Regions from separate parts of the Vibrio hippocampi genome, predicted to be linked through region 2. Evidence: predicted binding sites of a transcription regulator. Region 2 holds the regulator's gene; the other holds the start of a gene.
What was found. The regulator PurR, encoded in region 2, represses purine synthesis genes. The targets are predictions, from matches to a motif close to TNANGNAAACGTTTNCNTNA.
Positions count from the first base shown of each region.

Region 1: purT (formate-dependent phosphoribosylglycinamide formyltransferase) is a predicted target of PurR. The motif match lies at 1,842-1,861, and genes of this name have one in related genera.

Region 1 is NZ_CAKLCM010000002.1:1,123,209-1,128,155, reverse strand. It holds gene L9Q39_RS07465 (MATE family efflux transporter) at 1-353, opposite strand, end outside; gene purT (formate-dependent phosphoribosylglycinamide formyltransferase) at 608-1,783, opposite strand; gene cdd (cytidine deaminase) at 1,939-2,832, opposite strand; gene L9Q39_RS07450 (EAL domain-containing protein) at 3,285-4,947, shown strand, end outside.
Region 2 is NZ_CAKLCM010000002.1:668,752-673,698, forward strand. It holds gene L9Q39_RS05505 (alpha/beta fold hydrolase) at 1-712, shown strand, start outside; gene L9Q39_RS05510 (putative signal transducing protein) at 709-1,041, opposite strand; gene L9Q39_RS05515 (TVP38/TMEM64 family protein) at 1,042-1,761, opposite strand; gene L9Q39_RS05520 (TfoX/Sxy family DNA transformation protein) at 1,921-2,508, opposite strand; cyclic di-GMP riboswitch class I at 2,628-2,711, opposite strand; gene purR (HTH-type transcriptional repressor PurR) at 2,880-3,887, opposite strand; gene torD (molecular chaperone TorD) at 4,116-4,760, opposite strand.

The DNA of each region.
Region 1 (4,947 bases), 450 kb from region 2:
ACATCCATCCAGTTTAAAATCGACTTGATTTGCAGCAATACAATAATGATCGGCACACTGATGATCAGAGCGAGCACGACACCTTGATGAATTTCAAATGGGATCTGTTTCTGCTTATCTGCACCATTCAGTTGCGCCACGATAGGGACCAGCGCCATCAGTAAACCGACACCAAATAAAATAGAGGGTAGCCAAACGCTGGCGGCAATAGAGACCGCCGCCATATCCACAGCACTTACGCCACCGGCCATGACAGTATCAACGAATCCCATGCCAGTTTGAGCCACTGAGGCAATCAGTACTGGTGTGGCAAGTTTGATAAGATTGGACGCTTCTTTCTGGTATCGATGCACGTGTTATTACTCCGAGTGCGCAAATGGCTAAGGGCCGCATGATAATGAAATATTCGACGTTCGACCATCATTAAATGCCGATCCGTTGATAGAAAAGAGTTTGGTCAAAAACAGCGACTTAACTATCTGCTTTTAAAAACAAAAAAACCATCGTATGAGTACGATGGTTTTGGTGTGGAACGCTAGAGTTAGTGTCAATCAATGCAAGGCGAGACTAACAAGTATCCGACTTATAGCCTGCACGTTATCTGGTATTAGTAAATCACTTTTACTTTTTTGGCACTGGTGATGGCATCATCAATGGCGGTTTCTACAGATTTACGCATTGTTAACGCAACACCAAGGCGGCGTCGACCGTCAATGTCAGGCTTACCGAATAATCGTATCTGAGTCTGTGGCATAGCCAGTGCTTCGTTTAATCCTTCATAACGTAAATTGTTCGATGTGCCTTGTCCTAAAATGACCGCAGAGGCCGCAGGGCTAAGTTGGGTAATTTGGTTAATTGGCATCCCAGTGAATGCACGAACATGGAGGGCGAACTCGGACATATCCTGAGCAATCAATGTCACTAAACCAGTATCATGTGGGCGAGGGGAGACTTCGTTAAAAATAACCTTGTCCCCTTTAACAAACAACTCAACACCAAAGATGCCGTAACCCCCTAAAGCGTCGACAATTTTCTCAGCCGTGTATTCTGCCGCTTTTAATGCGTTAGCAGACATAGACTGCGGTTGCCATGATTCGCGATAGTCACCGTCTTCTTGACGATGACCGATAGGTGCGCAGAAATGAACCCCATCGACAGCGCGAACCGTTAACAGAGTGATCTCATAGTCAAAATCAATAAAGCCTTCGACAATCACACGACCAGCGCCAGTGCGACCGCCTTCTTGTGCGTAGTGCCATGCTTTATCAATATCCTCAGCGCTCTTGATGACACTTTGACCTTTACCTGAAGAGCTCATTACCGGTTTAACAACACAAGGCAACCCCACCGCTTCGACGGCGGCGACAAATTCTTCTTGGCTATCAGCAAACTGATAAGGGGAGGTGTTGAGGTCGAGTTCTTCTGCTGCAAGACGACGAATGCCTTCACGGTTCATCGTTAGCTTGGTTGCGTTTGCGGTTGGAACGACATTAATACCTTGTTGCTCAAGCTCAACCAGTTTATCGGTCGCAATCGCTTCAATCTCAGGCACAATATAATCGGGTTTTTCTTTTGCAATAATGGCTTCGAGGGCGTCACCGTCAAGCATATCAAGGACATAACTACGATGAGCGACTTGCATTGCAGGCGCGTTTTCGTAACGGTCACAAGCAATCACCTCTAAGCCGAGGCGCTGGCATTCGATCGCCACTTCTTTACCCAATTCGCCAGAGCCTAACAGTAGCACTCGGCTAGCACTTTCACGGGTTGCAGTACCAAACATATAAAATCCTTGAGCGGTCTTGAACAAAATTGCGGTGAATCATACTGGAAGTGAGCGAAAAAGCAAACGTTTGCGTGCTGGTTTTTTATTTTGCGAAAATGTCAGAGAGTCAACGGAGTTGACCCTCTGAATTCGCGAGCAAAAAAGCAGCAAGATTAAAGCGAAATGTATTCAAACTCGATGTCGGGATTGATCGCTTCCAGTGTCGCCTGTGTATCTCCAAGATGACTGATCTTACTGTCAGAGACCTCGATCAGGGCGGCAGACACAATATGTTCTGGTAGCGCTCCATTTAATATCAATTGTGACAGCGCGACTTGCAGTGGAGGCAGGCTAGGGTTAAATGCCGCATTTTCAGCGTAACTGCCGCGGTAGATTTGACCGGTGCGAGTTTCGAGCGCAACACCGCTGTAGTTGCGTGAATAAGGCGCATAGCTGGATGAAAATGCTTGGGCTGCCTGCGAAATGATCGCAGAGCCGGTGTCTATGTCTATGTCTATGGCATGATTTTGCTGAGACATTAAGGCATCTTTTATACCTAAATCACTGGGACCAAAAGCTTGAGGAAGGTATTCGGCGAGTGTCTGCTCATCCACTTGTGGCAACTGAATTGATAGGCTATCTGCCGTGGTCAATTCATTCATAAACTGACGACAGTGACCACAAGGGCTGTAATTGATGGTGATATCTTTAATCCCGGTTTCACCGTTCATCCATGCATGACTGATCGCTGACTGTTCTGCATGAATCGTTTGACCTAACTGGGTGTCTCGAAACTCCATATTCGCGCCAAAATAGAGCTTTCCTGAAACACCGCGCACAATCGCTCCGACATAAAACTCTGAAATGGTCGCATACGAGTAGCAAGCGGCGATAGGAAGCAAAGCGACCCTTAACTCATCATCGCTTAGACCGGATAAATCGAGAAGTTGTTGGAACTCCTGTGCTGACAGCGTGGCGTCAAAATTGGGACGAGAAACAATAGAACGCAGGGACTGCGCGATTGGGTTGGGGATATCAGCCAGTGCAGACTCGAAAGTTACGGCCATGATCCGTTCCTTAGAATTGTTATTACGGAGAGTGATAATAGCAATCTTGACGGTCTTTACCAACTGTTTAGCGACTCTTTAGTGAATGGCGTTACGCTCCTTTTAGCGACTTAATTAAGCGGTTAGGATTTTCGTTTAGGTATCGGCTTAGGTATCGGTTTAGGTCTGAGTTTAGATAGTGGTTGAGCTTTAGAATGGGTCAATGAATAGACGTCCAAACCGATGCAGAGTATTGAAAAGGAACCAGTAGAGCTAGCGAAGAAACCAGTGGTTAAGTTTTGTACCAATTAGAGTAGTAAGGTTAGATTTGTTATTAAAGCGAGTTATTATTGTGATGGCGATCATGTTTATATCGCATTTTATTCGTAATCATCATTATCTTCACACGATTTAGTAGTAAAGTCTTAGTCTGATATTTAGTTACACTATTTCCCAATAGGTCTACGTTACTTATGAACATGGTATTTCAGGATGAAATCCCTTTGTCACGCTATTTAAGCTTGTTTGAAACTAAGGATGAAGGTCTATTCCTGATTGATTCATCAGCGAACATCAAATTCTATAACTCACTTTTTTATCATCAATTTGCTATTGAATCGGATACGGTCTCTGCCGAACAGTGGCTGAGTTTGGTGTATCCAGAAGACCAGCAAGCTTTACAAAATAATATTGAAAGTCTAAAACAGGGGCGAGTTGAGTCTATCTGCTCTCAATACCAGTTGCGTGTGCGTAAGCGAGATGGACAATATGCTTGGATTGAAGCAAGTGTCAGCTATAAGCAGGATAATTTAGGTCACTACATCGTTGGTCGGCATCGAGAAGTGACCGAAAAGATTAAACTGCAATCAAGTCTTAAGCGTCTCGCCTTTTATGATAAGCAATCCGGTTTACCGAATCATGAACAGCTAAAACGTCACCTCAATCAGCGTCAGACCGAAACGACGTTACTTAAGATTCGCCTCGGGCGACTCGAAACCTATTTGTATCGTTATGGCGATGCAATTATAAGTAAAGTGGTGGAATGTCTAAAAAGCTGTTTGTCTATCTTCGTGGATATACCACACACTTTATATCGTTCAGGAACCGATTCATTTATTTTGCTGTTTGATGTCAAGGTGACTGAGTCAACGCTGGCAATGATGTGCCAAGGCATCTTGCGTCAATTTGAAATACAGTCGTACGAGTCAGTGTACACAGGCAAGATTTTCATTGGTGCATACACCAATTATGACCTTGAGCAATCGGCTGACGACATATTGATGATTACTGAGCAGACGTTGAATTATGTGACTGATAATGTCGTTGAGCAGTATGTCATTTTTAACAACGACATTCGCAACTCTATTGAACGTTATGTCTATATAGAAAACCATCTTAAGTCTGCTATCGAGCAAGACCAGATCACGATTCAATTGCAACCGATAGTGTGTGGACGTACCAATGCAGTTATTAGTTTTGAAGCCTTGGCTCGCTGGTTGGATACGCCTTTTGGTCCTATCGGTCCTCATGAGTTTGTTTTGGTCGCGGAAAGAAGTGGGTTAGTGAATGCGCTGGGAGAAAAAGTCCTCAAGCAAGCCTGCGAGTTTATCCTTCGCTATAACCAAAAATGGGACACTCAGGTCAGTGTTAACGTCAACATTTCCGTGTTGCAACTGCTTGATGGCAACTTTCCGTTGTACGCAGCGCAGATCCTTGAAGAGCTGGGTGTCGCGTCTCATCTAGTGAAACTCGAAGTGACGGAGTCTATTCTATTAGACGATAAACAACTGGCGGTTGAACAACTTGGTAAATTAAGACAATTAGGTTTCGAGCTTATTATTGATGACTTTGGATCTGGGGCAAGTTCCACCATGAGCTTATTTAATCTGCCTTTTAGCCAAATAAAAATTGATAGGATGTTAGCGACGGCGGCAATGACAGATAGGGATTGCCTATCCTATATTCACTATATTACTCATCTTTGTGCCAACAAAGGCATTGATGTCACGGTGGAAGGGGTTGAAGATCTCGCGATGTATCAATGCTTTATTCAGTGCCGAGTTTCTAAGTTACAGGGATACTATCTTTCTTATCCACTGCGTGATGTTGACGCACTGAATATCGACTACCAACATT
Region 2 (4,947 bases):
CTCTATCTGGTTTAAGCAAATTAGAGCCTATCGCGAACACTTTAATTTACTGTTTGTCGATTTAAGAGGGCATGGAAAGTCGAACAATCTGCTAAAAGGCATTATTTCTAATCAATACACCTTTAAGTCCGTCACAATGGACATACTGAAAGTGTTGGACCATCTAAAAATTCAGAGCGCTCACTTTGTGGGGATGTCATTGGGAACCATCATCGTGCGTAATCTGGCTGAGATTGCGACCGACCGTGTCACCTCAATGGTGCTGGGTGGTGCTGTGACGCGCTTCAACACTCGTTCTCAGATCTTGGTTAAGATCGGCAATATGAGCAAACACGTGATTCCGTATATGTGGCTCTATCGCCTGTTTGCGTACATTGTCATGCCGCAACGAGGTCAAAAAGAGTCTAGACTCATGTTTGTTCATGAGGCCAAGAAACTGTGTCAAAAAGAGTTCAAACGTTGGTATGAACTTACCTCTGAAGTGAATCCATTGAACCGTTACTTTAAAGATAGAGAACTGCCGATTCCCACGCTGTATTTGATGGGCGATCAGGACTATATGTTTATTAAGCCGGTAAAAGAAATGGTCGCAGAGCATAAGTCGAGTCAATTACTAGAGATTAACGACTGTGGGCATGTTTGTAATGTGGAACGTCCAGAAGAGTTTAATCGTTACTCCATCGCGTTTATTCGTTCGGTACGCGCCTGTTAAGATTTGACCTCACTGATATTCGGTTGCATGCAATTCCAGCAAATATCGAATTGCGCTTCATTTTCTTCCTCACAGGCTTGGCAAAGCCACATTAAGCCTTCTCCCGCGTTTGATAGGTTGATCTGCCAATTTTCTATGGTACGTTTAGCCTCCGGTGCTCGACGCGTGTCTATTAGCCACACGTAAGGTAGAGTACTTTCGTCAAACGGCACTTCACCGCGCAATCCATACAACGACTCTCCTCGTACCTCAGATTGTATTCCCTGCGAAACTAACTGCTGATGTGCGATATGGGCTTCAGCAGGGGAGTTGGCAATAAATATCTTCATCTATTCTTGAACCTGTGGTGTTTGTCTAAATTTGTTCATTAACCACTTGGTGATTATTGGGAACAAGCCAAGCAATGCAAAAGAAGCGAGTACAGTCGGAGAAACGATACCTGCTAGGCTATCAATATTCGCCAACTGCGTACCAGCATTAAGGTAAACCGCGGTACCCGGAAGCATACCTAACTGACTCACCAGATAGAACTTACTAGCTTTAATCGGGGTTAATCCCATCAAGAGATTGATTAAGAAAAAAGGAAATACCGGGATAAGGCGCAATGACAGCAGGTAAAATGCGCCGTCTTTACGAACGCCTTCATTGATGGTGGTTAACTTAGAAGCGAATTTGGATTGGACCCAGTCGCGCAAGAAAAACCGACTGCTTAAAAAGGCGAGTGTTGCGCCAATTGTACTCGCGAATGAAACTAAGCCTAAACTGGTCCAAAAACCAAACAGCGCGGCACCTAGTAACGTCACTACAGCGGCACCGGGTATAGAAAATGCGGTAATAGCGATATACGCAAAAAAGTAAATTGATGTCGCTAAAACAAAATTAGCGTCAATAAATTCCGCTAACGCGAGTTGCTGAGCTTTAGCATTTTCAAGAGTCAGATATTGACCGAAATGGATACCCGCCCAAACAACGAGGATAACCAGTAACACCCCGACAATGAGTTTTTTACTTGGGGAGCGCTTGGGCGTGTCATGAGTTTGCTTCGTCATCTTTTTTATCCTCTGTCTATATCACTCTATAGTTTAGTAGACAGGTGGATGAGCGAATAACTTTCATCAATAGTAAATTAAATGGGTCTGAAAAAGTCGTTACTATTTCTCATGACTCAGCGAAGTCTTTCGCCTTTCAGCCAAGCCAACCAACGCGAATTAAATTAACTCAGCAAGCTGCTGACGCTTGTCTTGGGGAATCACCGACCAGTGTTTGCCCTCAATTGCGCCTTCAAGCGCCCATAGCAATTCGATACTCACGTTGCCTTTATGTGTGCGTTGGATAGCTTTAAAAGCTTCTACGGAGCCTTGTTGTTGCAATTCAGACACCGAATCAATGCCCGCTTTCTTTAGCATGCGTTCGGTTGTGAGTCGCAAGTTCGGAAGATCTTTAAGTCGAATCGAGGTTGGTTTTTGTTGGGCAATCTTGGCCTGCTTAGCCACCTGTAATGCTTCTTTTGCGTACTCAATGATCTTTTCTGGGGTTTGCCAATAAGCGTCAGGTAGCGCGAAATAGTTGGTGACCACAGGAAACCCACGTTTTTGGTAAACGTAAGGATGGTATGCCAGTTGCTGAAATTTGGTTGCCGTTGATTTGTCTGCACGAATATGAATGCGATCATTGACGACGAGTGCAAACATCGTGTCGTCAATAAATATTCCGAAGCCACCGAACATTGAGCGTGATTTGACCACGCCGATTTCGGAAAACAGCTTCATCGAATTTGTTAAGATAGGTTTATCCATGTTTCTTATTTCTCGGTTTCTATAACTACGCCACCTAGATCAGGTCCGAGAGATTAGCAAAACAGAGGTTATTAATTGTTAGCAAAGTTTGAGAATTTGCTGTTAATTCCTCTGCTGCCATCGGTAACCCCGCTACCTACCTGATTGGGTTTAGGCCGGAGGCTTTGCGTCCCACCTTTTCAAGTGGTTTGCCCTGTGCGTGACAAGCTAAAGAATAAAGGAAAAGCGATTCGATAACGGAGGCTTGACCTGTGAAGTGTGATGTTGGTTCAAAAAATAGAGTGGTTAGAAAGCAATGAATCGACTAGTTCTGTCATGAGAGTAAAAGCCCGCGTCGGGCTTTTATTACAAACATTGCTAGCTGATGAAAGTTATCTGTTGAGATCCAATACGGAATCACGCTCAATGATTTCTGGATGCATCTCGAAAATACGCTTGTCATGACCTTTATCTTTGATACGCTCAAGCAAAATTTCAAAGGCGTTTTTACCCACGCGTCGCTTCGGTTGGTGAACCGTCGTTAGCGGTGGAGAGAAGTATTCCGCAAGTTCAATGTTATCGTAGCCAATCACAGAGATATCTTCAGGGACTTTGACACCAAGTTGCTGAAGGCGACTCATTAAGCCAAGTGCCATTGTGTCATTAAAACAGAACACAGCCGTTGGACGATCTTCCATCGCCGCGATTCGGTTTGCTGCAATGACTGCGGTATCACACTCGAAATTACCCTCAAGGATTCGGTCAGCTTTCATTTCGATGCCCGCTTCGGTCATGGCTCGCTTATAACCATCAATACGCTCTTGGCAGACGGCTTTTTCCAGATGACCACTTAAACAAGCGATATCGGTATGACCTTTACCAATCAGGAATTTAGTGGCTAGATAGCCACCTTCTTCTGAGTTATCAATGATTTTATCCGCTTGTGAGCTTTCTGGGCCCCAGTCCATGATAACTTTTGGTATATCGGCATGGCGATCAAGCATTTCTAACAACTCTTCCGTGAGGTCGGAGCACATCACCAAAATACCATCGACACGTTTTTCCGCCAGCATGCGAATATAATCGCGCTGCTTCTCATATACACCACCTGTGTTACACAGAATTAGGGTATAGCCTTGGCGATAACAGTAACTTTCTACACCGTCGATCACTTCCGAAAAGAATAGGTTGGTTGATTGGGTCACCAACATGCCTATGGTTTTGGTCGTGTTACACTTTAAACTGCGAGCCACGGCACTTGGTGCGTAGTTAAGCTCGTCAACCGCGGCCATGACTTTTTCTTGTGTCGTTTCTGCCACGAAGCGAGTTTTGTTAATGACGTGAGAAACGGTGGTCGTTGAAACGCCAGCGAGACGAGCTACATCTTTTATCGTTGCCATCGCGATATCCTAATATCTCACCTTCTGCTTCAAAACGGACACGAAGAGAAAGTGGTAAATAAGCAAGGTTTCATGCCTATTTAAAGTTAACCAGAGCGACTATAAATCGCTGAAACGGCGAATTGTATGTCGAGCATCCATTGCAAGCAATGTAAATCTGTATAAATTTATATCAGTGGCGAGATGTGCCACTGAATTTCCAATAGAATCGGCAAGTTACGCTGACTCCTAAGGACGCAGATAAGTCAGGTCTAATTGGCAAAATGCGACTAATAGAGCACTACAGGCTGAATAAAATCCAAACTCATCGTGTTTTTCACACGCTTGACTGAATTGTTCGATCCAAGTGAGTAGGTGCTGCTCAATAAAGTCAGCTTGCTCTGAGAACGCTTCGTTAAGATGTTTTTCAGCCTCAAGTTCGTTGCTGCGAATAATGAGGTTGCCAAGATAATCTAATTCAATGGCGAGGTGATCCGCGGGTTCATTGAGATCTTTCGTGACGGCAATATTGTGCTTGGTTAATAATTGCTGCATTTGTAAAGCGGGTTCGCCATTAAGAAGACCGGATTTATCAAGATAAATTGAAGCGTATGGCAGTGCGCCATGTTTATCACTTTTCAAGAAAAGCTCGCAGAAGTCGGCGGATAGTTCGAGTTGAGCATCGTGGCGAACCTGCAGACGGTTCAGTGCGTCCACCAATTTGTCGATAGGTTGTTTTAGCGCTTCGTTTTCACCTAACCCAGACAAGAAAGCGCGGATCTCTGGCGATTGATATTGCTCTAGTTCACTTTCTGTTAACTCTTTGGTGAATAAACTTGATAACCACCAGTAGATTTCTGCGCGTTGTTCATTAAAGGCTTTTACTTCTTGCACTTTGGTACTCTCCAGCAAATATTCTATGGGTATATACCCAAGTTATTCATAGTGTAGACAAAAAATATGAATAACAGTCACTCACAATGTGAAAAAAAACCAAACAATATAAAGTAATATGAATAAATTAAAACTAAACTTTGAAGCATAAGGAATGGGGTGCGTATTGGCGTGGTGCTGAATCAAG